Regions from separate parts of the Picosynechococcus sp. NKBG15041c genome, predicted to be linked through region 1. Evidence: predicted binding sites of a transcription regulator. Region 1 holds the regulator's gene; each other region holds the start of a gene.

Region 1 (10,803 bases):
GTTTCGATGGTGAGGAAAAAAAACCTTGGCGGGAACGAAAAGAAGCCTATTTAGTGCATATGAAAACCGCTTCAGACTCTATTCGTCTTGTTTCTATGGCCGATAAACTTTATAACGCCCAATCCATTGTGAAAGACTACCAGAAAATTGGTGAAACTCTTTGGGAACGCTTTAAAGGCAAAAAAGAAGGCACAATTTGGTACTATAAATCGCTGCTACAAATTTTTGATCCTACTCACTCCCTTGCCCAGGAATTACAAAAAACTATTCTTACTTTAGATATTTTAGTCGCCCAAAATCCAGAATCTCGCGATTAATCGAAATCAATTCTTTTTTGTAGAAATCGTTTCTTAACATCGAAATCTAGTTTGCTTGAGACTACTTAGCTAAATTAGATTTTAACTGTCGATTAAGTTACTTTTAATACCCTGAAAATATTGTATTGTAAAAGTTATTTGTCATTGGGCTATTTTTTGAGATTCTAACCCTAGCGATCGCTCTATGTCTTGGGGTAGAGATTCTGCTATCGTATTAAATCAGCTTAACCATTAAAACTTTTTGTTGACGGTTTTTATAGCCTTTCATTCTTCACCACATTCCAAGCCATATGAAATCCTATCTTGCGGCAGCCATCCAAATGACCAGCAGGCCTGACCTAGAACATAATCTGGGCGAAGCAGAAGACCTGATTCAACTGGCCGTCAACCAAGGAGCAAAGCTGATTAGCCTACCAGAAAATTTTTCTTTTCTTGGGGAAGAGTCGGCAAAGTTAGCTCAAGCCAGTGCGATCGCCACAAAGAGTGAAAAATTCCTCAAGACCATGGCTCAACGCTTTCAAATCACCCTCCTCGGCGGCGGTTTCCCGGTACCTGATGGAGAAAATAAAGTGTTGAATACAGCTCTCTTGATTTCCCCGGATGGTCAAGAATTGGCTCGGTACCATAAGGTGCATCTATTTGATGTGAATTTGCCCGATGGGAATACCTACAAAGAATCTAGCACCGTGAAAGCTGGGGCGACCTTACCAGAGGTGGTTGATCTAGGTGACTTGGGTAAAGTGGGTTTGTCGGTTTGTTATGATGTGCGCTTTCCGGAGTTATATCGTTCCCTTTCCCAGCAAGGAGCAGAAATTCTTTGTATTCCCGCTGCTTTTACCGCCTATACAGGTAAGGACCATTGGCAGACGCTTATTCAGGCCCGGGCCATTGAAAATACTTGCTATGTGATTGCCCCTGCTCAAACGGGAAATCACTACGGTATGCGCTATACCCATGGCCACGCGATGATCGTTGATCCTTGGGGCACAGTGCTTAACGATGCAGGGGTTCATCCAGGGGTGGCGATCGCCGAAATTAACCCCGAGCGTCTTGCCCAAGTGCGCCGCCAAATGCCTTCCCTCGAACACCGAGTATTTGGTTAGGTTGCAATTAAAACAGCGGTGGGTTTTGGTAAAGCTTCTCCTGCCGCTTGATAGTCTTCTACGGAGTCAACATAATTAACTGCCTCGCTTGGAGCGATCGCCCGATGTCGAGTCCCAAGCCCAATGCTTGGGTGATTTCCCCAACGGTTTTCGTCCCATCACAGGCTTGCATGAAGGCAAACTCCGTGTCCGTAAGGCTGACGAGTTGATAATCGTAATCAAAAAGCGACTGGCTAGGCCAACCATTTAAACAGGGATGCACCGTGGCGATCGCCTGGGCGAGCAACTCATCCTCAGACCAGTCTGCTTTTGTTAAAGGCGGTTTGCAGAGGAAAAATTCATAGTGACTGATGCTCGTATCCAACAGCTCGGTCAACCGATAACGGGACCGTTCATCTAGATTTTTCGCCCGTTCGATCAATTCTGGTTCCTTACCCACCAGTCGTTCTAAGTCCCAAAACTGTGGGTTAGAAAAGCCCACAAATTCTAAGCCCGAAGCATCGATCAATTCAAACAAAGTCTTGATGTTGTAATCCACTTCCTGGGGATGGACATACATATCTGCAAAGGAGGCATCCCGGTGATTTTCTAAGGACCAACGCTCTTTGTCGTACTGCACGAGGCGATTAGTTTCTGGCAGATTCGCAAAAATTTGCCGTCCCACCTTAACACCGTCAATGTAATCACCCCGTTTCTCGTTCTGCAAAAGGGCGATCGCCTCCTGCATCAGTTGAATTTCCCAGCGACCCAGTTCAGCATAGACAAAGATATGAAAAATCCCGCCCGGTGCTAATTTTTTCGCCAGGGCTTGGATCCCCTGGATCGGGTCGGGCATATGGTGCAGCACACCCACGCAATTGATCAGATCAAATTCCCCGGCGAGTTCCGCTGCCTGCTCAATGGGTAAGCGCTGAAAACTGACTGGAGCCCTGTGACTGTCCCGTACTCCAGACTGCTGACAGCGTTTTTCGGCCACTTCTAAGGCACCTTCGCTGAGATCGATACCGACAATTTCTGCTTCGGGGTTGAGATGGATTAAATATTCTGTCCCTACCCCCGTACCACAACCGGCGTCGAGGATGCGAATTTTGTCCGTGGCGGGCTTGCGACCAGTGCAAAAGTTGTAGGCTGCCTGCCAATGCCAGCGCCAGTTGTATCCTGGAGGCGGTTCGTCCAATAAGGGTTCCGGCGGGAAGGGATAGGTGTTGTAGAGATTACGGACAGCTTGTTGGCGATCGCTCTGGTTAGTCATGGGGGAAAAGCTGGGGACAGATTTATGCACCGAAAACAGTACAGGTCACATTGTGCAACCTTGATCCCCAGTTTTCCTGAATTTCTGACATACTTCTTAATAAATTTCGTGTCCGGGCCGGAAACGTTCTACCCTAAAGTCTAGCTAACCGATAAACATCTCATTTAATAAAGCACTTGGGAGAAGCGATCGCCAAAGGGAACCCGAAAACTCTTGCTGACTTTCTCCCCTATTTCGCTATAAATTGAACATTTTTGATTGGAGATAGTTGAAAATCCATGACGATTAAGGCCAGTGGTGGAAGCTCTCTAGCCCGCCCTCAGTTATATCAAACCGTTCCCCTCTCCAATATTTCCCAGGCAGAGCAGCAAGATCGCTACCTGGAAACGGGAGAGCTAACGGCCCTAAAAACGTTTTATGACTCTGGACTCAAGCGTTTGGCGATCGCCCAAGCGATAAAGCAGAGTGCCCAGCTCATCGTCTCCCGGGCCGCAAACCGGATTTTTGCCGGCGGCTCTCCCCTTGCCTATCTTGATCAACCCGAAACCGATGACGACGGGAGCGACCTCGGCGTGACCCTGGCTGTTGGTGATGCCAGTGGTACCCAAGGGGGGATTCTTGGGGGCGTTAAAAGCTTGTTCCTCGGTTCCGGTGGCGGCAAAATCCCCGCTGGTTTCCGACCCATTAGTGTTTCCCGCTATGGCCCCCGCAATATGACCAAGTCCCTGCGGGATATGGCTTGGTTTTTGCGCTACACAACCTACGCGATCGTTGCCGGTGATCCCAGTATTCTCGTGGTCAACACTCGCGGCCTAAAAGAGGTTATTGAAAAAGCCTGTTCTATCCCTGCAACCCTTGTGGCTTTACAGGAGATGAAGGCGGCCTCGCTAGATCTATTCCGGGGCGATCGCGAAGCCCAAGAAACAGTGGTGCAGTATTTCGACGTGTTGATCACCGAAATGCAGACCCAAGGGCCCAATGATAAGCTGCGTCAACGGCCCAAAATCGATGCCCAAGGCTTACAGTTACCCCAGAGCTACTTCAATGCCGCTGAAAAGCGCCAGAAGTTTGTCATGAAGCCTGGTCTCTCTGCCCTAGAGAAAAATTCTGTTGTTAAAGCCGCCTACCGCCAGATTTTCGAGCGTGACATTACCCGCGCCTACAGCCAATCTATTTCTTACTTGGAGTCCCAGGTAAAAAATAACGACATTTCCATGAAGGAATTTGTCCGCCGCTTGGCAAAATCTCCCCTGTACCGCAAGCAGTTCTTTGAGCCGTTCATCAATAGCCGCGCCTTAGAACTCGCTTTCCGCCATATTCTTGGCCGTGGCCCCTCTTCTCGCGAAGAAGTGCAGCAGTATTTTGCGATCGTCTCCAATGGTGGTTTACCCGCCCTGGTTGACGCCCTGGTCGACTCCCAAGAATATGCCGATTACTTTGGCGAAGAAACTGTCCCTTACATCCGTGGCCTTGGCCAAGAAGCTCAAGAATGTCGCAACTGGGGGATGCAGCAGGACCTGTTCAAATACAGCGCGCCTTTCCGCAAAGTACCTCAGTTCATCACGACATTTGCTAGCTACAACCAGCCCCTGCCAGATCAACATGTTTACGGCTCTGGCAACGATGCCCTGGAAATTCAGTTTGGGGCGATCTTCCCGAAAGCAACCCGCAACCCCAGTACTAGCCCTGCACCCTTCAGTAAGGACACCCGGCGAATTTTGATTCACCGTGGCCCTGGCATCAATAACCAACTGAGCAACCCCCGTGCCCGGGCAACTCAACCTGGCACCCTCGGCGCGAAGGTATTCCGTCTGAACAACGAGCTGCCGGCGGGTAAAACCACCAACGTCAGTTTCTCAGAGAGTGCTACCCAAAAAGTGATTGACGCCGCCTATCGCCAAGTCTTTGGGCGCATGGTCTATGCTGGTCAGCGCCAAAAAGTTGCGGAAATCAAACTGGAAAACGGTGAAATTACCCTCCGGGAATTCATCCGCGCTTTAGCAAAATCTGATGTCTTCCGGAATACCTACTGGTCTTCTCTGTATGTGACCAAAGCGGTTGAATACATCCACCGTCGTCTGTTGGGTCGCCCCACCTACGGCCGCAAGGAAATCAACAGCTACTTTGACCTCTGCGCGAAGAAAGGTTTTTACGCCCTTGTCGATGCGATCATCGATAGCAAAGAGTATGAAGAAGCTTTCGGTGAGGACACTGTTCCCTACGAACGCTACTTAACGCCTGGTGGTTACTCTCTTCGCCAGACTCGTCCTGGAGCGATTCGTGAAGATGTGGGGGCAAGAGTCCAGGTTGAGAAGACCGAACGCTTTATTGAGTTGGGCACTTCTAGCACGAAGAATCTGCCTGTCACGGATGTGGAAGCCCGCCTCAAGCAGGGGGTAAATGTTCAGCGCCAACAAACGAAGGCCTTTAAGCTGACAGATACCTTTAATAAGGTGGAGCTAAAAACAGCGATCGCCGCCGCCTATCGTCAGGTCTTTGAGCGGGATATCGAGCCCTACATTGTGGAAGCACAATTCACCGCCCTCGAAAGCAAACTGGGCAACCGTGAGATCAACATGAAGGAATTCATCGAAGGTCTCGGCTGCTCTGAGTTGTACCAGAAGGAATTCTACACTCCCTATCCCAACACAAAAGTGATTGAAATGGGGACCAAACATTTCCTTGGCCGGGCTCCCTTAGATCAGCAGGAGATCCGTAAGTATAACCAAATTCTGGCGGCCCAAGGCCTGAAGGCATTCGTTAGCGCGATGGTCAACAGCATGGAATACCTCGATAACTTTGGAGAAGACACCGTGCCCTTCCGTCGTTTCCCGACCTTGCCAGCGGCCAACTTCCCGAATACGGAAAGACTATACAACCAGCTCACTAAGCAAAACCGTGACATTGTCGTTCCTAGTTTTGAACCGGCAGTCAAACGCTAATGTTTGAATGCCTCCAAGTGCGGCGTTAAATCCTTAAAAATTGCCCTCCTTTCTAATACAGAAAGGAGGGCAGTGCTTTATTGCTATTTTAAGGCTTACTAGTTAATGGGATTTATTGACGATCGCCAAGGGGGAAACCATCGCAAAATGCCGCGATAATTCAATTATTGAGAGATTTGGAGTACGTAGGGCGCTTGACTTGCACTGCCCCCTCGTTCAAAGCTGCCAATGAAGACTTGGTAGCGACCAGGATTCCAAGCGCCACCAATTTCGGCGGGAATACCACTGGCTGGATCGGCGATCGCACAGAAAGGCGCAGCATTCGGATCGTCAGCATTTTTGACTAAAATCGTGAAGGGCCGGGAAACACCGCCATTGGCATCAACAACGCTCAAATTTAGAGACATTAAGCCATTGCCATTGATACGGAAGGTATGGTTTGGACTGCCAGAAATCCAACCACAGAAATTGCTATTCACTGATCCCCCTGCCTGGCCAGTAATGGTGCCATTAAAAGCTTCATTAGATGTGATGCTCCCATTGGCGGCGATCGTAAAAGTTGCTGGGCCAGCGATCGCCCGTGGGGTCATGATCCCGATACTGGCAGTAAGGGCTAGCAAGGTTGCCCCTGCGATGGTTTTAGCAGAGAATATTTTCATGGTTGCCCCCTGGGTTGCAATAACGTTAAATAATTCGTCAGAAAATCAACGCCTAGTTCCGATGAAGCCTTAGGTTCAAAAAAGTTCCTTCAGCTACTTTTATGCAAAGATTCATTAAGTGCCCAAAAGAGTCTCAATAAAAGATTACGAACTGAATTAACAGGTACATCTTTGGGTCATATTGTTTGGAAAATTTGAGCAAAATTTTCAGCTACATTATTATCATAAACAATCTCAGGGCTTTCCCCCAGGAAGCCAATCTATTCTTTTTTCAGGAGATATCCATGAGTCGAATTTACGTCTTACTGTTCAATGCGCGGACGGAAAATGAAGGGATTCACACACTACAAACAGGCGATCGCAATAAAATCTTAATGTTCGAAGATGAAGATGACGCTACGCGCTTCGGACTGATGCTAGAAGCCCAAGACTTCCCTTCAGTATCTATCGAAGCCATGGACGAAGAGGATATTATCGAGTTTTGCCGCGATGCAGACTATGATTGGCAACGAATCGCTGCTGGGGAATTAGCGACCCCTCCCGAAGCAAATGTGGCAGATTTAGATTGGGATCCTGAGGGCAATCACCAGAAGCCTGCTTCGACAAAAGAAGAAGCAGATCTGGCAGACCTAGATCGGATTCGTCGTCAATTGGAAGGACTTTTGTAATGGGGCCGGGGGGCTAGAGGGAGAGCATTTTGATGCCAAGGGCGATTAAGATACCACCCCCAAAAAATTCAACTTTTTCCCCTAGATGCCCAGAGATTTTCTTCGCTAAAAATAAGCCGACATAAGTAGCCAAAAAAGCGGCGGCCCCGATACCAAGAGAGTAAGGAATAGCAGGTTTTTCTAAGAGACCAAGGGAAACACCAACACCTAAAGAGTCAATGCTGGTAATGCTGGAGACAAATACAATCTTCCAGAGGCTATGGGTTTTTATGGGGGAGGTTGTTCCTTCTTCTGGTTTTGCAGAACGCATTTCCCAGTAGGCGTTGTAGCACATATGCCCCCCAACCAAGACCAGTAGGGTAAAGGCAACCCAGTGATCATAGGCGACGATAACATCTTGGGCAAAATGGCCTAAAAGGAATCCTAAGGCGATCGCCCCACCCTCTGACAACCCAGAACTTAGGGCAAAAAAGAGGGCCCGCTGTCGGGAAAAATTCCTTCCCCCCAAGGCCAAGGCAGCAGAGAGGGAATCAATGCTCAGCGCCAAAGCGAAAATTGGAATGTTCCATTCAAAGCCCATAAAAGTTTCGGCGATCGCCAGCCAAATTGTTTGCGGTTCCCACTATAAACGAAAAACAATGACTTGATTTATCATTGTTTTTTCATAATTTAGCTATATTAAATTGCAGGGTTTAAATTGTTAGAAAGATAGTCAGCGGTGGCTTCCACGAGGGCGATCGCATTTTCATAAAACATTCGTGTGGGGCCAATCACGGCAACACTGCCGACGGGGATTTCTTCTTGGTAGTAATTCGCAGAAATTAAGGCACAGGTTTTCATCGGTTCGAGGGGATTTTCTGCGCCAATGTGAATTAAGGTGTGGCGATCGCCCAATAAATTATCAAACAACACAGGCAGCAATTGTTCCTGTCGCGCTTCGATCAGATGTAAAAGGGTTTGTAACTGTTCAATTTGAGAAAATTCCGGTTGGCGCAAGACTTCAGAAATGCCGCGCACTAAAATTGGCGTAGAAATAACACTGGGAGCGACTTGGGAAATTTTTTGACAAATAGTTTGTAAAAGCTCAGCACAGTGGCGAAAATTTTGATCCAGCGATTCTAAATCGAGATGGGCAATCTCTTGGAGCGATCGCCCTTGGAGATGGTGATTCAAAAAATTTGACAACACTTCCAATTCCGCACTATCACAGTCAATGGTGAGGGGAATCGATTGGGGCTGAAAGCTATCGGTCACGACGATCATCATGATCCGTTGGGGAGCGATCGCCAGTAACTGCAAATATCTTAACCGCGCATTATTTTTGTGGGGAACGGTGATCAAGGCAATATAGCCACTAAGAGTTGCCAAAATCTGTGTTGCCCGTTGGAGTGTCGATTCCAAACCCCAAAATTCCTCAGATTGTTCCTGCAAGGTATAGCTCGCTTGTTGGCGCTTGTTTGGATTTGGGGTCACCAGTTCATCCACATAAAGGCGATAGCCAGAATCCGACGGAATTCGCCCCGCAGACACATGGGGTTGATACAAAAACCCTGCCTTTTCGAGTTTGCCCATTACGTTGCGCACCGTGGCGGAACTGACCTGAAAATCATATTCCTCCACAAGGGTTTTAGACCCCACAGGCTCGGCAGTGGAAATGTAATGGTTTACCGTTGCCCGAAAAATATGTTGATAGCGGGGGCTGAGAATTTTCTGAGCAACCATATGCAAACAAATGTGATCTTAATACCAAGAAATGTAAAGAGATTCTTAAAAAAATGCAGCTTTGTTAATAAAGATTTAAGGTCTGAATTGGGGTTAGTATAGCCTATCTGTTCCTAGTAGCGTGGTAATTGACGATCGACACTAAGAGCATAGCTGTGAATCCCGCCAGCAATATTAATGACGTTTACGAAGCCGTTTTGGAGCAGCCATTGGCACATTTGAGCGGAGCGCACCCCGTGGTGACAGAGGACGTAAGTTTCAGCGGTGGGATCAAAATCGACGGCAATGCGGGGTGACCATTGTTCAAATTGGCTCAGGGGCAAATTTTGAAATCCTTCGAGGGCAACGATTTCTAGCTCAAAAGGCTCTCGCACATCAATCAGTTGTAGGGCTTTCATTTCGGCATAGCGTTGGGCAAAAGCATCGGGCTGAATTTCACGGATGGTTAGGCGATCGCTCACGGTTTGTCTACTCCTGAAAATGGCAAAGAAAAATTTTGTGAATCTTTCTCTTCACTTTAGGAACTTTCTTGGGTGAATTGCTAGGGGATCTTGATTTTGGCGACGGAATTGGGGCGCAAAGTTAAGGAGTATTGCAGTTCCCCGGTGGAGACGGTCAAGGAAATTTGGGGATGGTACAAGTAACGGTAGAGGCTCTAAATCTTTCGTCCTAACTTTGTTGGTTGCACAGGCTAAAGCCATTTTCTTTGTTCTTCATCTGTGATTGATAACGATTCTCTTTTTAAGAAACAGCGATTAATTTTTCTTGAGTTTGTATGGACTTTGCTAATTTCCCGTGGTTAACCACGATTATTTTATTTCCGATCGCCGCTGCCCTGCTGCTGCCAATCATCCCTGACAAGGATGGTAAAACGGTGCGCTGGTATGCCCTAACGATTGGCCTAATCAATTTCAGTATCATTGTGGCGGCATTTTATACCAGCTACGATTTCAGCAATCCAAATCTGCAACTGGTGGAAAGTTATCAGTGGGTGGAGGCGATCGATCTGCGCTGGTCTGTGGGGGCTGATGGGTTGTCGATGCCGTTGATTTTGCTGACGGGGTTTATCACCACCTTGGCAACCTTGGCGGCATGGCCCGTGACCTTTAAGCCGAAACTGTTTTATTTCCTGATGCTGTTGATGTACGGCGGACAAATTGCCGTGTTTGCGGTGCAGGATATGCTCCTGTTTTTCTTCACCTGGGAGCTGGAACTAGTGCCGGTGTACCTCATCCTCTCCATTTGGGGCGGTAAAAAACGGCTCTACGCAGCAACGAAATTCATCCTCTATACGGCGGGTGGTTCGCTGTTTATCCTGATTGCAGCCCTGACGATGGCGTTCTACGGGGATACGGTCACCTTCGATATGACGGCGATCGCCCACAAGGATTTCGGGCTAAATCTGCAACTGTTGCTCTACGGTGGTTTACTGATTGCCTATGGGGTCAAACTGCCGATTTTCCCATTGCATACATGGTTACCCGATGCCCACGGTGAAGCCACAGCCCCTGCGCACATGCTCCTCGCCGGCATCCTCTTGAAAATGGGTGGATATGCCCTCCTGCGGATGAATGCCGGAATGTTACCCGATGCCCATGCAGTATTTGGACCTGTCCTCGTGATTTTGGGTGTGGTGAATATTGTCTACGCGGCGTTAACCTCCTTTGCCCAGCGCAACCTCAAGCGAAAAATTGCCTATTCCTCCATTTCCCACATGGGTTTTGTGTTGATTGGGATGGCATCCTTTACCGATTTGGGAACCAGTGGCGCAATGCTGCAAATGATTTCCCATGGGTTAATCGGGGCGAGTCTCTTCTTTATGGTCGGCGCAACCTATGACCGTACCCACACGCTGATGCTCGATGAAATGGGCGGTGTCGGCAAGCAAATGAAGAAAATTTTCGCCATGTGGACAACCTGTTCGATGGCTTCCCTCGCCCTCCCTGGGATGAGTGGTTTCGTTGCTGAACTGATGGTGTTTGTCGGTTTTGCCACTAGCGATGCTTACAACCCAACCTTCCGCGTGATTATTGTTTTCTTGGCGGCGATCGGGGTAATTTTAACGCCGATTTATCTACTTTCAATGTTGCGGGAAATCCTCTATGGACCCGAAAACAAAGAGCTTGTGGAACATGAAAAA
Region 2 (10,803 bases), 720 kb from region 1:
AAAAGTAACTGGCCTACTCGATAAACTGGGGCAAAAAGCCAAACTCTTTAAAAATCGTCTGACAGAATCCACTGAAGCAGAGCAATATCGCCAGTGGGGGGACCTGATGATGACCTATCTCCACGAATGGCAACCGGGGTTAAGGGAAATTGCCCTGACAGATTTTGTTTCGGGAGCTCTGGTCAAAATCCCCCTCCAGCCCGATAAAAACGCAGTGCAAAATGCCCAAGCTTTCTATAAACAACACCAAAAGCTCAAGCGAGCGAGTCAGATTGTGCAACCCCTGCTTGCAGAAGTAGAAGGGGAGATCCATTACCTCGAACAGATTGAGGCAAGCCTTGGGCAAATTGCCAGCTACCAGGAGGCGATCGACCTAGAAGCCTTGCAGGAAATTCAAGGGGAACTGATTCAAGGGGGCTACCTCAAAACCAACCGGGAACCCAGCGCGAAAAAAGAAGTTTCTAAGCCTCACATTTACAGCACGCCAGGGGGGGCGGAACTCTGGATCGGGCGCAATAATCAGCAAAATGATCACCTAACCTTCCGGGTTGCGAATGATTATGACCTTTGGTTCCACAGCCAGGAAATTCCTGGTAGTCATGTTTTATTGCGCCTCGAGCCCGGCACAGTCCCCGATGCGGCAGAATTGCAATGGGCGGCGGATTTTGCGGCCTACTACAGCCGGGCGAGCCAAAGCGAACAGGTGCCGATCGTTTATACCAAACCCAAAAATGTCTATAAGCCCAAGGGCACAAAACCAGGCATGTGTATTTATAAGCAGGAAACGATTCTCTGGGGGCAACCCCAACGGGCAAAACAGGCGATCGCCCAGCTTAAAACAGCCACCGCCACCAAAGAAAATTTGGATCGTTCCCAAAAGTAGGGGCACTGGTTTCGGTTCATGGGGGGAAAAGGTATGTAATCCCTCACTTGATTTTTAGGAGAAAAAATGCTTCTTAAACCCTAAATGCATCTCAAATCTTTTCCAGGCAAGACTTTCGGCTATTTTGACCACAGTCGCTATAAAACATTAGCAGTCGCCCCCTAGGAGTGCTAAATTTGCTAGTGACGTAAAATTTTATAGCAAGAATTCCTATGGCTAAGATTGTCTCTTTTAAGGATGACTCCCGCCGCTCCCTCGAAGCTGGCATTAATGCCCTCGCCGATGCGGTCAAAATTACGTTAGGGCCTAAGGGTCGCAACGTATTACTCGAAAAGCAGTACGGTGCACCCCAGATCGTGAACGATGGGATCACCGTCGCCAAGGAAATTGAACTCAGTGACCCGCTGCAAAATACTGGTGCTCGCTTGATCCGAGAAGTCGCTTCCAGAACAAATGACAGCGCTGGGGATGGCACCACCACCGCCACCGTCATGGCCCAAGCTCTGATTCGTGAAGGTCTGAAGAATGTGACTGCTGGCGCTAACCCCATGTCTCTCCGCCGGGGGATTGATGCCGCAGTGAAATTTCTCGTGAAAGAAGTAGCCGCGATCGCCAAGCCCGTTGAAGGGGATGCGATCGCCCAGGTTGCTGCTGTTTCTGCCGGGAACGACGAAGAAGTGGGCCAAATGATCTCCGATGCCATGGCCAAGGTCACCAAAGATGGCGTGATCACCGTTGAAGAATCTAAATCCCTCGCCACCGAACTGGACGTAGTAGAAGGGATGCAACTCGATCGCGGTTACATCTCCCCCTATTTCGTCACCGACCAAGAGCGCCAAATCGTTGAGTTTGAAAATCCCTACATTCTGCTCACCGACAAGAAAATTTCGGCGATCGCCGACCTCGTTCCTGCCCTCGAACAGGTAGCCCGTTCCGGTCGTCCCCTGTTGATCATCGCTGAAGATCTGGAAGGGGAAGCCCTCGCTACCCTCGTGGTGAACAAAGCCCGGGGCGTTCTCAATGCCGCTGCGATCAAAGCGCCCAGTTTTGGCGATCGCCGTAAGCAAATGCTCCAGGATATCGCTGTGCTCACCGGTGGCCGCGTGATCTCCGAAGAAGTGGGTCTGAGCCTTGAGGCGATCGAGCTGGATATGCTCGGCACCGCTGAAAAAATCACGATCAGCAAAGAAGAAACCACCATCGTTTCCGGTGGCGGCAGCAAAGCTGACATCGATGCCCGGGTTGGTCAAATTCGGAAGCAACTGGCTGAAACCGACTCCGAATACGACATGGAGAAACTCCAGGAGCGCATCGCTAAACTGGCGGGTGGTGTCGCCGTGATCAAAGTCGGCGCGGCCACTGAAACCGAACTCAAAGATCGCAAGCTCCGCATCGAAGATGCCCTCAACGCCACCAAAGCGGCTGTGGAAGAAGGCATTGTTCCTGGTGGTGGCACAACCTTGATCCACCTGGCCGGGAAACTGACTGCCGTGAAAGACAGCCTCAGTGACGCCGAGGAAAAATTAGGGGTCGACATTGTGGCCCGCGCCCTCGAAGCGCCCCTCCGCCAGTTGGCCAATAATGCTGGGGTTGAAGGCTCTGTCGTCGTTGAACGGGTCCGTAATAGCGAAGCCAACATTGGCTACAATGCTGCCACTAACGAATATGTTGACATGATCGCCGCTGGGATTATTGACCCGGCCAAGGTCGTTCGTTCCGTGCTGCAAAATGCCGCTTCTATCGCGGGTATGGTGATCACCACTGAAGCCCTCGTTGTCGAGAAGCCCGAACCGGAAGCGGCTGCCCCTGACATGGGTGGCGGCATGCCTGGTATGGGTGGCATGGGCGGCATGGGAATGCCCGGTATGGGGATGATGTAATTTAATCGCTGGATCTTTCCGTAAAAAATCCAGCGATTAAATCATCTAAATAAGTTAATGGGGCATCCTCTGGGATGCCTTTTTTGCGGTCTATGAGTATTCTTCTGGCTCAAGCTAACACGGCGTAATTTAGGCAAGCTCTCCGCCTGCAAGCTTGATTTTAGAAGGATGCTGCCATCGAACTTTAATGGGGGCGATCGCCCACCTGGGTCCCAGAGGATTGCTCTAACCAATAATCTAATACTTCTTTGAGAGTCTGGGGGTTGAGGGGCTTACTTAGATAGTCATCCATGCCCGCTGCAAGACATTTATCCCGATCGCCTTTCATCGCGTTAGCAGTTAGGGCAATAATCGGGATCTGGCGATGGCGATCGCCCCCTTCCCCTTGGCGAATAAATTGGGTCGCTTGGTAACCATTCATTTTTGGCATGAGGCAATCCATCAAAATCAAATCATAGGGCTGAGTTTGGCTTACTTTTTGGAGAATATAGAGTGCTTCCAGGCCATCTACGGCGGTATCAACCTCGAATCCCAATTTTTGGCAGAGGCCCCGGGCAATGATTTGATTGACTTTGTTGTCCTCCACCAGCAGGAGTCGTGGTTTAGGCTGATCTCGCAAAGGCTCACCAACGATAACAGAGGGGGACTTGGGAGTCGTCGCCCTGACCGGGGTTGTTGGGCGGCAAGCGGCCCAGAGCTGATGCGGTAACACCGGCTTCGTGAGATAACGCACAGGGATTGTTTTCGGTAGCCCGAGGCCCTGTAGATCTTCATAGAGGTGGTAGGTTAACAGCAAAATTTGCGCAATGGGTCGGGGAGCATTGGCTTGGAGTTGTTCAATCTGAGTACCCATTTCGATAGTGCCAACGCCATAGTCTAGGATCAAAAATAGGTTGTCCCGGGTGGGGGGCTGGGTTTCCCAGAGGAGCACTGCCTCCTGGAGACTCGTTGCAGGTCGGACAACGACATCCCAAGTTTCTAGCTGTGCCTGAAGAACACTCCGTTGTTGGGGATGTTCTATCACCAACAGCACTTCAAGATCATGGAGTTGCTCCGTGGCGATCGCCGCGGCTGCGTCGAGGGCCGGCTGGAGGGTAACACTAAACGTAAAGCAGCTCCCTTTCCCTGGGGTGCTCGTCGCCCCAATAGTACCACCCATAAGTTCACAGAGCCGCTGGGTAATTGCCAGCCCGAGCCCTGTACCACCGTAGCGCCGGGTCGTCCCCATATCCAGTTGGGTGAATGGTTGAAAGAGACGCTCCAACTGTTCAGCAGCCATGCCAATGCCCGTATCACTCACGGCCCCTTCTAAACAGAGGAGATCGCCCTGGGGTTGGACACGGATACGAATCACAACTGCGCCTTGTTCTGTAAATTTGATCGCGTTACTGACGAGATTCAATAAAATTTGGCGCAGGCGACCAGGATCTCCTCGTACCGCACTACAGCGAATTTCGTGTAGATCAAAAATCAATTGAATACTTTTTTCTTGCGCAGTGAAGACAATGGTTTTCGCAAAATTCTCAAAAAATTGATACAAATCAAACTCCACCACTTCTAACTGGAGTTTGCCCGCATCAATCTTCGAAAAATCGAGAATATCGTTGAGCAAAAAGAGTAAAGATTCTGCACTGGAAAGGGCCACAAGAATATTGTTTTCTTGCTCTGGGGTGAGATCGGTATAGCGCAATAAATTGAGCATACCGATGACGCCGTTCATGGGGGTGCGAATTTCATGGCTCATGGTGGCGAGAAACATGCTCTTGGCAGTGGCCGCAGCTTCGGCGGCTTCTTTCGCCAGGATTAAATCTTGTTCAGTTCGTTTGCGATCGCTAATATCACTATGAGTCCCGATCACGCGCAACGGTTCCCCTGTCTCAGTGCGTTGAATCACCTTGCCCCGGTCAAGGACCCATTTGTAAGTATTATCTTTGCAGCGAATTCGATGTTCATTACGGTAAACATCTGTTTGGTTTGAAAAATGAGCCTGAATATCGTGAAAAACCAACGCTAAATCATCGGGGTGAACGCGGCTTTCCCATTCCGAGAGGGTGTCCCCAATTTCCTGATCCGCGTAGCCCAACATCGCTTTCCATTGCCGCGAGAAAAAGACTTTATCGGTTTGGGCATTCCAGTCCCAGACCCCATCCCCAGAGCCTTCGAGGGCAAACTGCCACCGGAGTTCACTTTCCCGGAGGGCCTGTTCTGCCAAGATTCTTTCGGTAATGTCGAGGGCTGTGCCAAAAAAACGGATAATTTTGCCTGTGGTGTCTTTTTGGCTACTGCCACGCGCTTCATGGTGAAAAATTTGCCCGTCAGCCAACTGAACCCGGTATTGGATGGTATAGCTTTCTCCGGTGGCGATCGCCTGCTCAACACAAGTTTTGAGTCGTTCTCGATCTTCTGGATGAATTAAAGCCCAATGTGCGTCGTAGCTGGGAGGGCATTGGCCGGGGTCGAGACCAAACATTCGCATCAATTCTCGGGACCAATAGAGTTGCCCGGTGATGATATCTAATTCCCAACTACCGATGTGGGCGAGACGCTGGGCTTCTTGGAGGAAAGATTCATTTTGTTTGAGCTGTTCTTCGATTTGCTTACGGGCGGTGAAGTCAATGTGAGAACCCACCATGCGCACGGGCTCTCCTGCCTCTGTCCAATCAATCACTTTGCCGGAGCAGATCACCCAAACGGTTGAACCATCTCGATGGTGATAGCGCACTTCGTTATAGAACGGAATTTCACCATGGCTGGCGATATGGGCGGCCAGATTTTGATTGACGGCTTCTAAATCTTCTGGAAAGATCAGCCGCTGCCAAGATTCTGGACAATTGGGTAGTTCATGGTCTTCATAGCCCAGCATTTTTTTGAGACTGGGGCTAAGATATTCGGTGTTTTTGATCAAGTGCCAATCCCAGTAGCCCGCCAAGGCATTTTCAAAGATTTCTTCAAGGATCTTCAGCTCGTGGGCAAGGGTGTCATTTTGGGATCCAACGGTGACATCTTGATCCCGGAGGAGTTGTTGGAGGCGATCGCCTGGGAGTATTTTGAGGGGTAAGCCTTGGTCATCGACAATGACCAAAAAAGAAAAATTTTGTCCCTGGAGCTGTTGGGCGATCGCCTGGATTTGCGCAGGGTCGGCATCGGCACGGATGACCCATGGTAACTGCATAATCGCGGCGGCGGTCAAGGTTTGAGGATCTTCCCCTCGGGCGATCGCCCCCATGATGTCCCTAGGGCTAACGACGCCGAGGCGTTGCGGAGCCGCCTTCACCAACACCGCCACCAGATCTGTATTTTCCCAAAACAAAGCCCCCAATGCCTGAAGCGATGTGTCAGGGGACACAAGCACTGGTGGATAAGTTGAAGCAGCGTCCAGCTCAAGGTCGAATAAGGGGGCCATAGATATGGACATAGCAAAAATAGCCCGGGATTGAATGACAAAAGTTGAAGGCTAGATTTTTATTTTAAAAAACCCTACAAATTATTTTATCGAGCTGAGCTAAAAATATTGTTTTTCTAAGATAAAACCAACAAATCTTTATTGGTAATTACCCAAACTGATTTTTTCTGAAACCTGGGGGGTGTTCGTGTTTAAAATCAATTCTGTTAAAGCAATGAAAACACTTTGGGTGCGGGCTAAAATCTTGGGCACTATCTTTATTGTAACTTCATTTAACAGGGGCTCTGGCTTTTTAACCATTCATAATCTTGGTCTTGACTTTTTTGATTTTTCTTGGGTGAAATTAAAACTTGGTAGCCAGATTTTTTCTTGCATTTTTGATAATAAAGCCGCATTAAGTTGATGTGGGGAACGCGACATTCTGTCCATTTATTATCGGTAGCCCGGACTTTTTTGGCCCCATGGGTTTGACCATCGAGAATATCCTTTAGGGCTTTGATCAACGTTGCCAGATTTTCGGGCTGTTCTGCAAGGATCTGGAGGGAATCTCGTAGCAGGGTAATTTCGGGCAACAGGGCATTGACCAGGGCCTGAATTTGCTCGAGGTTGAGGCGATCGCCTTTTGGGTCGGTGGCAGTTTCTGGCGCTTGGGCCTGTTGCTGGAGATTAAATAACAAAATTTTTTGTTGCTCTAGATCCACAGCGTAATCTTGTAGTTGGGCCTGGAGCTGACTGATTTCTGCTTCTTTAGCTTTGACAACATCCCGCTGGGACGCCGCCAAAGATTCAAGAATTTCGTCGATGTCACGGTTATTTTCCCGGAGTTTCGTCTGGTTCGCCCGGTTGAGGGCCTGGGCCTGGTGCAATTTTTTTTCGAGGTCTACCTGGGCCTGCATTTCTCGCTGGAGACGCTGTTCGAGGTTGGCGATCGCCTGCTGAAAATTCTGAGCTTGGGTTGTGATTTCCCCATCATAGGTTTGGGCCTGGAGTTGCAACTGCGCTTCATAGGCTTCCTGTTGGGCCGCAAAACTTTTTTTTAGTTTCAAAATTTCCTGCTTTTGGAAAGGCCGCAGCGCAAAAAATAACCCAATTCCCCCTAGGCCAAGACCCCAAAAAAAAGAAAAATCCATAACCACCGCTGCTTTTTTTCGCCGTTAGCTTTTCTCCAATTTAGCCCAAGGACACCCGGATTTAGAGCCCCGTAGAACCGAACCCTCCCGTACCTCGTGTGCTTTCTGGGAGTTTGTCCACCACCGTAATTTTTGGGTGAATGACTGGAGTCATCACCAGTTGGGCAATGCGCATCCCTGGTTCGACTCGAAAAACCTGCTCACCATGGTTCATGAGAATGACACCAATTTCACCCCGATAGTTGGCGTCGATGGTGCCAGGGCTATTGAGTACGGTGATGCTGTGCTTGAGGGCTAAACCGCTGCGGGGCCGGACTTGCAGTTCTGTCCCAATGGGGATTTCTGCTGCGAGGCCTGTTTTGATGAGGGCCGTTTTGTGGGGGGCGATCGCCACCGCTTCGAGGGCATGGAGATCTACGCCAGAATCCCCGCTATGGTGGTATTGGGGAACAATCGCCCCGGGGTGTAGTTTCAAAAAACGTAGGTGCATAAATTAACAAGCAGTGGTTTGCAAACGACGTTTAAGCAATTGCGGATCACCTTGATCCACAACCCGACCATTTTCTAGCAAAAAAGCGCCATCACAAAAATCTAGTTCATCGAGGCGGTGGGTTACCCAGAGGGCAGTCATCCCGCGACTTTTGACGAGATGTTGCACTTGCCTGACGAGATCTAATTGGGTATCTCCATCCAGCAGGGCGGTGGGCTCATCTAACAGTAAAACTTCACAATGGCGGGCGATCGCCCCGGCGATCGCCACCCGTTGCTTTTGGCCACCACTAAGGGCATAGATGGGCCGCCGGATAAATGTTTCGAGACCCACGGCTCCCAGGGCCTCGGTGACCCGCTGTTGAATCACCTGGGTTGGTAATCGTTCTGAAACTAGACCAAAGGCAACGTCCGCCCCGACAGTGGGCATCACGAGCTGGTGATCCGGATTTTGAAAAACAAAGCCCACCGGTTGTACCAGGGCCACCGTGCCAGAGGTCGCTTCTAATAGACCGGCCAGAATTCTCAGTAATGTTGATTTACCACTGCCATTAGTCCCGAGGAGCATCCAAAATTCCCCTTGGGGGACGGCCAAGTTACAGTGACTGAGAATTTTTTTGTCTGGTTGCCAACTGAAGTTTAAGTTTTCGACGGAAATGGCAGGGCTAGGCATGGCTCTGGCGGGGATAGGGATCCATAAATTGCAACAAATGGACGCAGGAGCAAAATAAAGGGGAGCGATCGCCCCCCACGAGTTCAGCAAAATGAATGTTACTCCGCGCCTTGGGTGGCAAAGAAACCAGGCACTCGGCCTGCTGCCGCTGCCCCACTTTTTTTATTTAAAATAACGGCACTGATTTGATCACTGAGGAGAGCAATTTTTTTATCTTCGTCTTTCTCACAGGTGAGCTCGAGAATTGTTGCGTGGTCGCTCCGCATCGCTTCCAACACAGAGTAATAAAGGGCCTGGGCCGCTTCAGCTTCCTTGCGTTGGACTGAGACGGGGATCGGGCTATATTTGAGGGTCAAATCTAGACTATACATGCAGCTTTAGGGGGTATTTTTCCTGGTATTTATCTTAGACGGTTTAGGGATCAGGGTTGGGCCGCTTCGGCGATCGCCTTAATTCGACGTAGTTGAGCTTGCATATCTTTTTTTGTCCAACGGGCAGCAAAAACTTGAAATCCCCAGCGCACCAATGGATTTGGAATATCAAACTGAAAGCGATTTACCAACTGTGTGCCTGTCTCCGTGGGGATGCATTCCCAACGGTCTCGGCCCCGAAAAAAGCCGCTAAATTGCCAAACGATTAAGCCGGGTTCCCGTTCTACCACAGCATTATTGAGCACAAGCTTGACGAGGGAAATTTTTAACCAGAAACGACTTTTACTTTCTAGGTCTGTGCTCCAGCGATCGCCCAAGGGCTCACATCGCAACAGGGGGTTTAGCCAACGGTGCATAGTATCCAAATCCGTAAAACACTGTTCGACACAGGTGGCACTGGCCCGCACTTGAATGGACTGCTCAAAAATTTCCATTAAAAATTCTATCTAAAGGTGGATTTTTTCAAAATTATGACAAGAAATATCGCAAATTTCCCTTTTTGCGGATGAAAAATTGGGGCATCCTTTGTAGGGTGGAAAGGAAATGGCATAGCCATGAATTAGCGCAAACACGTCTTTTTTTGCCGTAATTAGCGATTTAGTCACTTAAATTTTAATTTGTAAAACAATGTCACTTCCAATCCCTATCTTGGGGCCACCCATTGGTGTCCCTCACTTTGCCTTTGCGCTCCAGTTACCAGAATCATTACAAATCCTCATTGGGGAAGATGTCGCCAATGTTGTGAAGGCGATCGCCATTCTAATTATCGGTTGGCTTGTCGCCCTCGCCATGAAAGCCATTGTCAGAGGGTTACTGAAAAAAACCGAAATTGACAACAAAATTGCCGCTTGGATTACAGGTCATGACGGCAAAACAGATTTACCCATTGAAATTTGGGCCGCCAATATCGTCTACTGGTTCGTCATCCTTTTTACAGTGGTGGCAGTTTTAGAAACACTCCGGCTAGAGGGGGCTTATACACCGCTCAATCAGCTCCTGAGCCAAGTGACGAATTTCTTGCCCCAACTCTTTGCGGCGGCCCTGTGGTTGGGGATCGCTTGGTTGGTGGCGACGGTGGCCAAGTTAATTGTCGTTAAGGGTTTGAGCACATTTCGTCTAGACGAGCGCCTCAATCCAGCTGCCCCAGAACCGGACCCAGAAGCCGCCCCGCAACCACCAGTGACCAATCTCAGCGAAACCATCGGCAATGCGCTGTATTGGTTTATTTTCTTCTTCTTCTTAACGCCCATTCTTGAAACCCTGGGCCTCGAAAATTCCCTTGCCCCCCTGCGAAATTTAGTGGACCGGGTGCTGTTGATCTTGCCAGATCTATTTGGGGCGGCCCTCATTGGGGTCGTGGGTTGGTTTATTGCCCAGGTAATCCGGCGCCTCGTCACCAATCTCCTACAAGCAACGGGGGTAGATCAAATTGGTGAAAAATTTGGCCTTACCAGTACTGCTGGCAGACAGTCTCTGTCCTGGATTTTAGGGACGATCGCCTATATTTTGATCCTGATTCCCGTCGCCATTTCTGCCTTAGAGGTGGCGCAGATTGAGGCGATTTCTCGTCCGGCGATCGCCATGTTGGATCAGGTGTTGATGCTGTTCCCGAAAATACTTGGGGCGGCCATTATTCTCACCTTTGCCTATGTGGTTGGGGAATATGTATCGGAGTTTGTCAGCAATGTGCTAACCGGCTTCGGCTTTGATAATGTCTTAACTTGGCTCGGACTAGACGGAATTATCAGCGCGGCCCCTAGGGATGGCGATGGTGAAACAACGAAGCCTGGTAAAACACCTTCCCAGATGATGGGTAAAATTTCCCTGGTGGTGATCCTGCTGGTGGCAACCCTGACAGCGGTAGACGTGCTACAAATTGAAGCGCTAACCACGGTGGTAGAAATTGTTTTGGCG
Region 3 (10,803 bases), 960 kb from region 1:
AATGGTCTAGTAGCGTCATCCAAGTCTGACTCCCGACAATCCCATCTACGGTGAGCCCCCGCAAAGTCTGGAAGCGTTTGACCATCTGTTCCGTCAATAATCCGAATTGACCATCCACGGTGAGGGGAGAGGGGGGATCAATTTTTTGGAGATGGGTTTGAAGCTGGCGGACGGGTCCTTGGAGCTGGGGTGTTGTTATACCGTCTCCCCGTCTCAACCTCGGATAGCGGTGCTGCTGGGGCTGAAATGCCCCGTCCTGGGGGTCCTGGAGGGTTATATATCGATGGGTGATCGCCTCCTGGTAATGGACAAAATTTTCTAAAGCTTCCCAGGTGGATGGCCCGACAATACCGTCGGCAACGAGCTTTTGGCGCACCTGAAAAAACTTCACGCCATTTTCTGTTTGACGCCCGAATTTTCCGTCTAGCTTGGCATTTTCTGGCAAAAATAAACCCCGTTGGAGCAATTTTTGTAAGTAATATACCGCTTGCTGTTGGGGCGAAATTTCAAACCCAGCCCCCCGACGCAGGAGGACTTTCTCTTGATGGCGCTGAACCACTGAAGGAAAAGACTCTTTGGGGGAAATAGCTGCCGGGGCGATCGCCTTGGATGCTGGATGTTGCGGTGGGTGCTCGGCTGTTCCCACTGGGGTCAAAAAAAGCTGCCGATAGCGCTCAATGCTTTGCCAAGTGTGATGGTCTACGATACCGGTTTTTGCCAGCTTGTTCGCCTGCTGGAAAGACCGTAAGGCCGCCTCTGTCGGACGATTGAAAATACCGTTAATCGCTGCTGAACGGGGCAAAAATCCCGCTGTTTTTAAGAAGGCTTGGAGATAAGACACCGCCTCTTGTTCTGGGCCTTCGGGCTGGGGGAGACGGGCCCGCTTCAGACGAGGGCGCTCACAGACCGGAACTTCAGACTCACAGCGGTTAGACATACTATGATGGGGGGGGCGATCGCCTTCCATTGTAGGAAATAAAAAATTAAACCACCGCCGCGATGTTCAAAATTCTTCACTTTGCAGATATCCACATGGGAAGCGGTTTCTCCCATGGTCAAGTGAATCCAGAAACAGGCTTGAATTCGCGCCTCGAAGATTTTGAGCGGACCCTTGGTCTTTGTATTGACCGGGCGATCGCCGAACCTGTTGATCTGGTGATTTTCGCCGGGGATGCCTTTCCCGATGCCACCCCAGCCCCCTATATCCATGAGGCTTTTGCGGGGCAATTTCGCCGCCTTGTGGCTCACAATATTCCGGCTGTCCTTGTCGTCGGCAATCACGATCAATATTCCCAGGGGAGTGGAGGCGCCAGTTTAAATATCTATCGCACCCTTGCTGTGCCAGGTTTTATCGTGGGCGATCGCCTAGAGACCCACACCTTAGAACTGGCGAAAGGGCCGCTACAAATTATCACCCTGCCCTGGCTAAACCAAGCCACCCTGCTAACGAAACAGGAAACCGAAGGCAAACCCCTCAACGAAATCCACCAAATTCTCCTCAGTAAACTTGAACCCATCCTCGAAGCCGAAATTCGGCGTCTTGATCCCAACATTCCTGCCATCCTCGTCGGCCACCTGATGGCAGACCGGGCCAACTTGGGGGCAGAAAGGTTGCTGGCTGTGGGCAAAGGTTTTAATATTCCCGTTGCTTTTCTCAACCGCCCCGAACTAGACTATGTGGCCCTTGGCCATGTGCACCGCCACCAAAATCTTAACCCCAACAACAATCCGCCGATTATTTATCCCGGCAGCATCGAACGGGTGGATTTCAGCGAAGAAAAAGAAGATAAAGGCTATGTATTAATCAAACTCAGTAAAGGTCAAACCGACTGGAAATTTTTCCCTTTGCCTGTCCGCGAGTTTCTCACCATCAAAATTGATGTCAGTGAATCAGAGCAACCAGAGGCGGATATTCTCGCAGAAATTCAGCAATTCCCTGTGGTAGATCGGGTCGTGCGCTTAATTTATAGAATCCGCCCGGAGCAAAGTGATCAGATTAACCTACGTGTTCTAAGAAAAAGTTTAAATTCTGCCCACCAAGTTTTCCTCCAGGCAGAACTAGTCAGCCAATTGTCCCGCCCTCGCCTACCAGAGTTGGGCCTCGGTGAATCCCTTGACCCGATGAATGCCCTTGATACCTACCTCGCCAACCGGGAAGATCTCCAGGCGATCGCCCCGGCCATGCGTGAAGCCGCAGAACAGTTTCTTGCCTTAACCGAGACATCACAGTGAATGGGATTATTAGTTGGCAGAGGCGGCGCTCTCCTCCTGGAGGAACATTTGGGCGCGGTGGGTCTGGTGGAGTTCATAGGTTACCCCGGTCAGTTGGGTCAACATGTGAACAATGTGATCTGCTTGTAATAAAGTGCCATCATTGCGACAACTGCCGCGATAACGGAGTTTCACTTGGGTGGGACTAATCACTTGCTCAAGGGCGATCGCCGTCAGCATTTCCCGGAGATTGAGCTGCTTTGTCTTGCCAGATTTAGTTTTCTTTTCTAGAAAAATTTCCGGGGTCTGGCGGATGGTTTCCAGCCAGGTTTCCCACTGTTCAGCGGTCACCGGTTCATCGGTAGCTAGATCGATGAGGTATTCTGCTTCCGTGAGCAGCGCCGTTGCTGCCTTGGAGTGGACGGGCACTTCTTCGATGTGGTAGATGGGCATATCCACGGGCAGCTGTTCCGCCAAGCGTTGCCGGAAATCTTCTAAACCCAGAATCTGGCGCAGCTCAAAATCGATAATTTCCCCAGTACTGGTCGCCCCTAAAGTAAGAGCATTGGCGATGGAAATGCGGGGACTGGGGTGAAAACCGTTGGTAAAAGCCACAGGAATCGAAGCACGGCGCACGGCCCGGTCAAAGAGGCGGACTAAATCCAGGTGGCTCACCAAGCGCATGTCCCCCTGTTTGCCAAACCGGACCCGGAGCCGTTGCAGACGCTCTTGATCCTTTTGAAATTGACCCACAAATTCAGGGATTTCGGGCGGTTGGTAAACGATATTGTGACCAAAATCAGTGCTACAAACGCCGCAATGGGAACAGCCATCAAAGGCACAGTCAGGGACGATCGCTGCTTCGAGGGCCCGCTGGAGATCATCTTTCAACCATTGCTTATCAATGCCTGTATTCAGATGATCCCAGGGCAAAGGCGCATCGAGGGGATCACTGTCGGTGGTTTCAAAGACATTCCACTCACCGCTTTCGACTTTGCGATATTTCCAAGTAAGGTCTGATTCGGCGATCGCCTGCTCCCAAGCGCCATAGGCTTTGGCTAAATTTTCCCACCAGGAATCCATCCCCGCCCCCAGCTCCCAGGCGCGGCGGACGACTTTACCCAGTCGGCGATCGCCCCGACCGACAAAGTCCTCCATGGCCGAAATGCGCACATCAGTGTAGTTCACCTTCACACCCCGGATCGGTCGGAAAGCTTCCCGTAACAGCTCCTGTTTGCGTTTAAATTCCGCCGTAGAAACGGAATGCCACTGGAAAGGTGTATGGGGTTTAGGCGTGAAATTAGAAATGGTGATGTTGAAATTCAGGCGACGGTTACTGAGATTGGCACATTCCCGGCGTAGCCACTGCACCGTTTCCGCAATGCCCAGCACATCAAGATCCGTTTCCCCAGGCAGACCAATCATGAAATAAAGCTTGACCTTATCCCAGCCCTCTTTCACCGCCGTTTGGATGCCCCTGAGCAGTTCTTCGTTGGTCAAACCTTTATTAATCACATCCCGCATCCGTTGGGTGCCAGCCTCGGGCGCAAAGGTTAAACCTGATTTACGCGTGCCACCGATAATGTTGGCGATATTTTCATCGAAGCGATCGACCCGCTGGCTGGGTAGCGACAGGGAAATATTTTCGTCCTTGAGGCGATTTTTGATCTCGACCCCCACCGCAGGTAAGGACAAGTAATCGGAGCAACTGAGAGAAAGGAGAGAAAATTCGTTGTAACCCGTCGCCCGCATGCCTTGCTCAATGGCATCGACCACCTTTTCTGGTTCCACATCTGTCGCGGGCCGCGTGAGCATTCCCGGTTGGCAAAACCGACAACCCCGGGTACAACCGCGGCGAATTTCCACCGTCAGGCGATCGTGGATTGTTTCGATGTAGGGGACGAGGCCGATGGAGTAGGCCGGAATCGGTGTGGCAACGCGGCGCAAAATTCGTTTGGGCACTTCCGGGCGGGTTGGATGCACAGAACCATCCGCCACCATTTCATAAAAGCGGGGCACATAAACCCCAGGCACTTGGGCCAGATCTAATAGGGTTGCTTCCTTCGTTAAACCATTAATCTTGGCTTCTTCTAAAACAAAACCCACTTCCGGTAGGAGTTCTTCCCCATCACCCAGAACGATGAAATCAAAAAAATCGGTGTAGGGTTCGGGGTTGGAAGTCGCCGTTTGTCCCCCAGCAAAAATGAAGGGATAATCTCCCGCTTCCCGTTCCTGCCAGGTGAGGGGAATTTGGGCCAGGGAGAGCATTTCGAGAATATTGGTTGCTCCCAGTTCATAGCTCAAACTAAAGCCGAGGATGTCAAACTCTTGGAGCGATCGCCTGGATTCGAGGGCAAACAAGGGCAGATTTTTTTCTTTTAATTTTTCGCTCAGGTCAGCGGCAGGCAGATAGGTGCGATCGCACAATTGGCGGGGTTGGGCATTGATCACGTTGTAGAGCAAGATATGACCCAGATTAGAGGACCCCACTTCATAGACCTCTGGATAAGTCAGTACCCAGCGGATGAGCGCTTCGTCCCAAGGCTTATGAACTGCCCCTAATTCATTACCGAGATAGCGGGCTGGCTTGAAAATATCCGTCGTAATTAGCGCTTCATAATCAGCAGGTTGGGGAAGACAGGGAGCCATTGCCACAGGTGATGAACCTCCAAGGGAGTTAAGGAAAGCAATTCAGTCCCCCATTATACCGGAGAGTTCGTGGGATCTTAGGCTGCCATCAAAGGGGCAATGTCTCCGAAAAATTCACTTTCATCCCCAAAAATTGTGACGAATTGCTCCATACCTGTGACCTCTAGCACCATGCGCACCTGATAATTGCCGCCGAAGCATCCCAAGCGCTTTCCATGGGCCTCTGCTAACTTGGCCCCTTGGCCCAATACCACTGCTACCGCACTGTCAATGAACTCGACTTGATGCAAATCAACCAGGATTTCTGTGGTTTCTCCATCATGAATAGCCCCATGGAGCGATCGCCAAAAATCCTCGAAGTTTTCGGCGGTTAGGGCATGACTTGGGCGCAAAACTACAGTCCGTCGACTCATTTCCATCATGTAGATTCTCCCTAGGGGAACTTCCCCAGTGACTTGATTGTCTCAATCAAAGCTTTTATCGAATAGACGATTGAATCACCCCATAGACCCAGGAAAATCCACAAAGGTTTCATCAGAGTAATCAATAAAAATGATAATAAGGGTAATGATTGAGAATAGGTAGAGATGATAACTTATCCTGAACTGGTTTGTGTTTTACTTAAAAGATTTTTTATTCCTTTGAAAATGTATGATTTTTTACATTTCTCCTTAAAAGAGAGCCCCAAAGTTTAAAAAATATTTAAGAACAGGGAAGAGTTACGTAAATTTTCTTAGAAATGCAAAAGTTTTCAAGTAGATATTCTATATCTAAGCCATTTCATCGTTTATTCTTGGGCTGAAATAAGCGACAATAAAAGCACACTTATATTGTGGTGAAATTCATTTCTTTTGAGGGAAGTTGATTGCCATTATGAATACGCCATTTGTGATCCGTCGTTTAGTAGAAAAAGCCCTTTTCATTAAACAAATGACCCCCGAAATTGAACAGGGCATCAACTCTGAATTAACCCGACTAGGCCATGTTTCTGCCGAGGACTATGAAGCCCTAGAACTGCTGATGGCAGAGATGGATGCTGGACGAATCCAGCTAGTGCCTAGCCGTTGCCTGTCATAGATTTTGTCTAAATTTAAGCCTTTGGTGCAGAAGGGCAAAGATGGGCGATCGCACAATCACCACAGCGGGGCTTCCGGGCGTTACAAACCGCGCGCCCATGGTAAATCAGACGAATGGACCAGTTTTCCCATTCCGGTTGGGGGATTAGCTTCATCAAATCCCGTTCGATTTGCACTGGATTGTCAGATTTTGTCAGGCGCAGTCGGTTACTCAAGCGTTTCACATGGGTATCCACCGTCACCCCCGCACAAATTCCAAAGGCATGGGCGAGAACAACATTAGCGGTTTTCCGGGCTACCCCAGGTAACGTGAGCAGCTCCTCCATGGTTTGGGGCACTTCCCCTTGGAAAACCGCCATAATGCGTTGGCAAGCTCCCTGGATATTTTTCGCTTTGTTGCGATAGAACCCCGTTGACCGCACCAGTTGTTCAATTTCTTCGAGGTCTCCCCCCGCGAAGGCCGCCGCATCAGGGAATCGGGCAAACAGTGCAGGTGTCACTTTATTGACGCGCTCGTCAGTACATTGGGCTGAAAGGATCGTCGCCACCATCAGTTGCACTGGCGTTTCATAGTCCAAGCTACAGGTGGCATCGGGATAGAGTTCATAGAGTTTTTCAAGAACGGCTAAGGCTCGCTTTTTCTTGCTGCGGGGATATTGAATTGCCATGGAGACTATTTTTCCTGTGGCTTCACGGTAAACTAATCAAGATTCATTATTGACCTGATTTCGTTTCCCATGGCAACCTACCTCATTGAAGTTGGTACAGAAGAACTCCCTGCTGATTTTGTCGCGGCGGCGATCGCCCAATTGCAGACCCGCGTCACAGAAAGCTTGGCGGAGCATTTTCTCGCCCCGGACGAAATCAAAGTCTATGGTACCCCTCGTCGTCTGGCGGTTTTAATTGCAGGGTTGCCAGACCAGCAAGGCGATCGCGAAGAAGAAATTAAAGGCCCCCCCGCCTCTGCAGCATTTAAAGATGGTCAGCCCACCAAGGCCGCCGAAGGTTTTGCTAGAAAACAAGGGGTTGAGCTGTCGGCTTTGGAAGTGCGCCCCACAGAAAAGGGTGATTTTGTGTTTGTGCAGAAGAAAACCCTCGGTCGGCCGACGCCAGAAATTTTACAAGAGTTGGCTTTGGGCTGGTTTACGGCCCTCGAAGGCAGACGCTTTATGCGCTGGGCTGATGGTGATCTGCGCTTTCCCCGGCCGATCCGTTGGTTAGTTTCCCTCTGGAATGAAACTGTTTTGCCCCTGGAACTGGTGAATGGCTCCGGTAGGTTAGAAGCGGGTCGTATTTCTCGTGGACACCGGATTTTATCTCAAGGGGATGTGACCTTAAATAGTGCCACTGATTATGTAGCTACCTTGCAACAAGCCTTTGTGGAAGTAGATCCCCAGGTGAGGGAAGAAAAAATTGTTGCTGGAGTAAAAGCGGCGGCGGCAGAGATTGGTGGCGAAGCCGAGATGCCGACTGATCTCCTTGCTGAGGTGGTGAATTTGGTGGAATATCCTACGGCAGTGGTCGGGGACATTGAAACGGAATTTTTAGAGCTCCCTCCAGAAGTAATTACAACGGTGATGGTCACCCATCAACGCTACTTTGCGGTGCGCGATCGCCAAGATAAAACCAAACTATTGCCGAAATTTATCACCATCTCCAATGGTGACCCCCAGAAGTCAGCGATTATCGCCGCTGGGAATGGCCGGGTGATCCGAGCGCGGCTAGCAGATGGTCAGTTTTTCTACCGGGCCGATTGTGATGATCATTTAGAAACCTATCTGCCCCAACTGGAAGCCGTCACCTTCCAGGAGGAATTAGGGACGATGCGCCACAAGGTGGATCGGATTATGGAAATGTCCCAGCAGATCGCCGAACAGCTTGGGGTTTCTGACGAAGATAAAGAAATTATTGCCAGCACAGCGATGCTCTGTAAGGCGGATTTGGTGACGCAGATGGTCTATGAATTCCCGGAATTACAGGGGATCATGGGTCAAAAATATGCCCTGGTCAGTGGGGAAGCGCCCGCCGTTGCTGAGGGGATTTTTGAACATTATCTGCCCCGCAACGCCGATGACATGCTGCCCCAAACCCTCGCTGGCCAAGTGGTGGGCATGGGCGATCGCCTGGATACATTGGTGAGTATTTTTGGCCTGGGGATGATCCCGACGGGGTCTTCGGATCCCTTTGCCCTCAGACGGGCGGCCAATGCGATCGTCACCGTGGCTTGGGAGGCGGGCCTCGAGATTAACCTCGCGGAACTGCTGGCCCAGGGCGCGAAGGATTTTGTCACGGCCCACCCCGATAAACCCTCTCCCCTGGCAGCGTTGCAAAGCTTCTTTATTCAGCGGATCCAAACCCTGCTCCAGGAAAAAGGCATTGACTATGACCTGGTAAATGCAGTCCTAGGAAGCGACGATGCAGAATACACCGAACGGGCCTTAACGGATCTCCTCGATGTGGGCGATCGCGCGGCCTTTTTACAGAGCATCCGTGACGATGGACAACTGGAAAAAATCTATCCCACCGTCAATCGTTCTGCAAAATTGGCGATGAAAGGCGCCCTTAGCACAGCCATTCTCGATCCGACTGGGGTAATTAACGCCGATAAATTCGAACAAAATTCTGAGCGGGATCTCTATGCGGGTTTAGTCGACCTTGTCCCCACCACCGAAGTGGCCCGCACAGAACGAGATTACCAAAAGCTTATTGATGGCTTAGCAGCCCTAGCGCCCACGGTGGAACGGTTTTTCGATGGAGAAGATAGCGTCCTCGTCATGGCAGAAGACCCAGCCGTGCAGGAAAATCGCCTCAATCTTTTGGGCCTCCTACGGAACCACGCCCGGGTCCTCGCAGATTTTGGGGCGATCGTGAAGCAATAAATTCCTTAGCCATGGGACTGAATCTAAAACAGGGAGGGTGCATCCTTCCCAGGGATATTGTCGCCAAAAGTTGGGCTCTACTCTCCCATAAGCCACAGTTCGGGAACCCGTACATTAGCAGTAGTTGTCTGTTTTTAAATCTCTCCGTTAAATTAGCACTCAGAGATTGAGAGTGCTAAACTTCAATCCAACTAACTTTAGTCGTTTATTGATCTGGAGAAATTATCCATGGCCGCAATTAGCATCAATGTTTCTACCCTCAAGCCCCTTGGCGATCGCGTTTTCGTAAAGGTCAGCGAATCTGAAGAAAAAACTGCTGGTGGCATCCTCCTGCCCGATAGCGCGAAAGAAAAGCCCCAAATCGGTGAAGTTGTTGCCGTTGGTGAAGGCAAGCGCAACGATGATGGTAGCCGCTCTGCCATTGATGTCAAAGTTGGTGATAAAGTTCTCTACTCCAAGTACGCTGGTACTGATATCAAACTCAGTGGCGATGACTATGTGCTCCTCTCTGAGAAAGATATCCTCGCAACCGTTGCGTAAGTATTTTTAGGTTCGACCTAAACCGTCGTTTCAGATCTTTTCTATTTTTTCCTCATAAAACGTTCAACCTAGAAATTCAATCATTATGGCTAAATCTATTATTTACAACGAAGATGCCCGCCGCGCCCTCGAAAAAGGCATTGACCTCCTCGCTGAAGCCGTTGCAGTCACCCTCGGCCCCAAAGGTCGTAACGTTGTCCTCGAAAAGAAATTCGGCGCGCCCCAAATCGTGAACGATGGTGTCACGATCGCCAAGGAAATCGAACTCGAAGATCACATCGAAAACACTGGTGTTGCTTTGATTCGTCAAGCGGCGTCTAAAACCAATGATGTAGCTGGTGATGGCACAACCACCGCAACTGTTTTGGCCCATGCGATGGTCAAAGAAGGCCTGCGTAACGTTGCTGCTGGCGCTAACCCGATCGCCATCAAACGTGGGATCGACAAAGCGACTGAATTCCTTGTGGGTCGCATCAAAGAAGTGTCTCGTCCCGTTGAATCTTCCACGGCGATCGCCCAAGTGGGTGCCATCTCTGCCGGGAATGACAAAGAAGTGGGTGACATGATTGCCCAAGCCATGGATAAAGTCGGCAAAGAGGGCGTCATCTCCCTCGAAGAAGGCAAGTCCATGGAAACCGAACTCGAAATCACCGAAGGGATGCGTTTCGACAAAGGTTACACCTCCCCCTACTTCGTCACCGACACTGAGCGCATGGAAGCGGTTCTGGAAGATCCCTTCATCCTCATCACCGACAAGAAAATCACCCTCGTTCAAGACCTCGTTCCCGTCCTCGAACAGGTTGCTCGCCAAGGTAAGCCCCTCGTCATCATCGCCGAAGACATCGAGAAAGAAGCCCTTGCTACCCTCGTGGTTAACCGTCTCCGTGGCGTTCTCAACGTTGCTGCGGTAAAAGCACCCGGTTTTGGCGATCGCCGTAAGCAAATGCTCGAAGACATTGCCGTCCTCACTGGCGGTCAATTGATCACCGAAGACGCAGGCCTTAAGCTCGAAAACACCAGCGTTGACATGCTCGGTAAAGCTCGCCGCATCACTATCACCAAGGACAACACCACCATCGTCGCCGATGGCAATGAAGTTGCTGTGAAATCCCGCTGTGAGCAAATCCGCCGTCAAATCGAAGAATCTGATTCTTCCTATGACAAGGAAAAGCTCCAAGAGCGTTTAGCCAAGCTCTCTGGTGGTGTTGCTGTAATCAAAGTCGGTGCTGCAACCGAAACTGAGATGAAGGATCGCAAGCTCCGTCTTGAAGATGCCATCAACGCCACTAAGGCAGCTGTGGAAGAAGGGATCGTTCCTGGTGGTGGCACAACCCTCGCACACCTCGCTCCTGAACTCGAAACTTGGGCGAACAACACCCTTTCTGCGGAACAACTCACTGGTGCATTGATCGTTGCCCGCGCCTTAACTGCGCCCCTGAAGCGCATTG

What was found. The regulator HrcA, encoded in region 1, represses chaperone genes, less so after heat shock. The targets are predictions, from matches to a motif close to TTAGCACTCNNANNNTNNGAGTGCTAA.
Region 2: a site for HrcA is predicted at 1,031-1,057, ahead of groL (chaperonin GroEL). Genes of this name have one in related genera too.
Region 3: a site for HrcA is predicted at 8,968-8,994, ahead of groES (co-chaperone GroES). Genes of this name have one in related genera too.

Annotation. Positions count from the first base shown of each region.
Region 1 covers NZ_AP040363.1:2,108,677-2,119,479, reverse strand. Annotated here, with positions in the region: gene ACZ45B_RS10175 (HD domain-containing protein) at 1-317, shown strand, start outside; gene ACZ45B_RS10170 (carbon-nitrogen hydrolase family protein) at 608-1,420, shown strand; gene ACZ45B_RS10165 (class I SAM-dependent methyltransferase) at 1,479-2,672, opposite strand; gene ACZ45B_RS10160 (phycobilisome rod-core linker polypeptide) at 2,951-5,614, shown strand; gene ACZ45B_RS10155 (hypothetical protein) at 5,779-6,273, opposite strand; gene ACZ45B_RS10150 (DUF3110 domain-containing protein) at 6,558-6,941, shown strand; gene ACZ45B_RS10145 (manganese efflux pump MntP) at 6,955-7,521, opposite strand; gene hrcA (heat-inducible transcriptional repressor HrcA) at 7,620-8,663, opposite strand; gene ACZ45B_RS10135 (rhodanese-like domain-containing protein) at 8,777-9,124, opposite strand; gene ACZ45B_RS10130 (NAD(P)H-quinone oxidoreductase subunit 4) at 9,439-10,803, shown strand, end outside.
Region 2 covers NZ_AP040363.1:2,829,904-2,840,706, reverse strand. Annotated here, with positions in the region: gene ACZ45B_RS13615 (Rqc2 family fibronectin-binding protein) at 1-883, shown strand, start outside; gene groL (chaperonin GroEL) at 1,096-2,763, shown strand; gene ACZ45B_RS13605 (PAS domain-containing protein) at 2,948-6,166, opposite strand; gene ACZ45B_RS13600 (hypothetical protein) at 6,439-7,296, opposite strand; gene dut (dUTP diphosphatase) at 7,358-7,786, opposite strand; gene ACZ45B_RS13590 (energy-coupling factor ABC transporter ATP-binding protein) at 7,790-8,458, opposite strand; gene ACZ45B_RS13585 (hypothetical protein) at 8,557-8,829, opposite strand; gene ACZ45B_RS13580 (SRPBCC family protein) at 8,880-9,323, opposite strand; gene ACZ45B_RS13575 (mechanosensitive ion channel) at 9,517-10,803, shown strand, end outside.
Region 3 covers NZ_AP040363.1:224,644-235,446, reverse strand. Annotated here, with positions in the region: gene ACZ45B_RS01135 (peptidoglycan-binding protein) at 1-937, opposite strand, end outside; gene sbcD (exonuclease subunit SbcD) at 1,000-2,232, shown strand; gene ACZ45B_RS01125 (TIGR03960 family B12-binding radical SAM protein) at 2,242-4,860, opposite strand; gene ACZ45B_RS01120 (STAS domain-containing protein) at 4,938-5,282, opposite strand; gene ACZ45B_RS01115 (hypothetical protein) at 5,734-5,937, shown strand; gene nth (endonuclease III) at 5,951-6,604, opposite strand; gene glyS (glycine--tRNA ligase subunit beta) at 6,674-8,815, shown strand; gene groES (co-chaperone GroES) at 9,044-9,355, shown strand; gene groL (chaperonin GroEL) at 9,441-10,803, shown strand, end outside.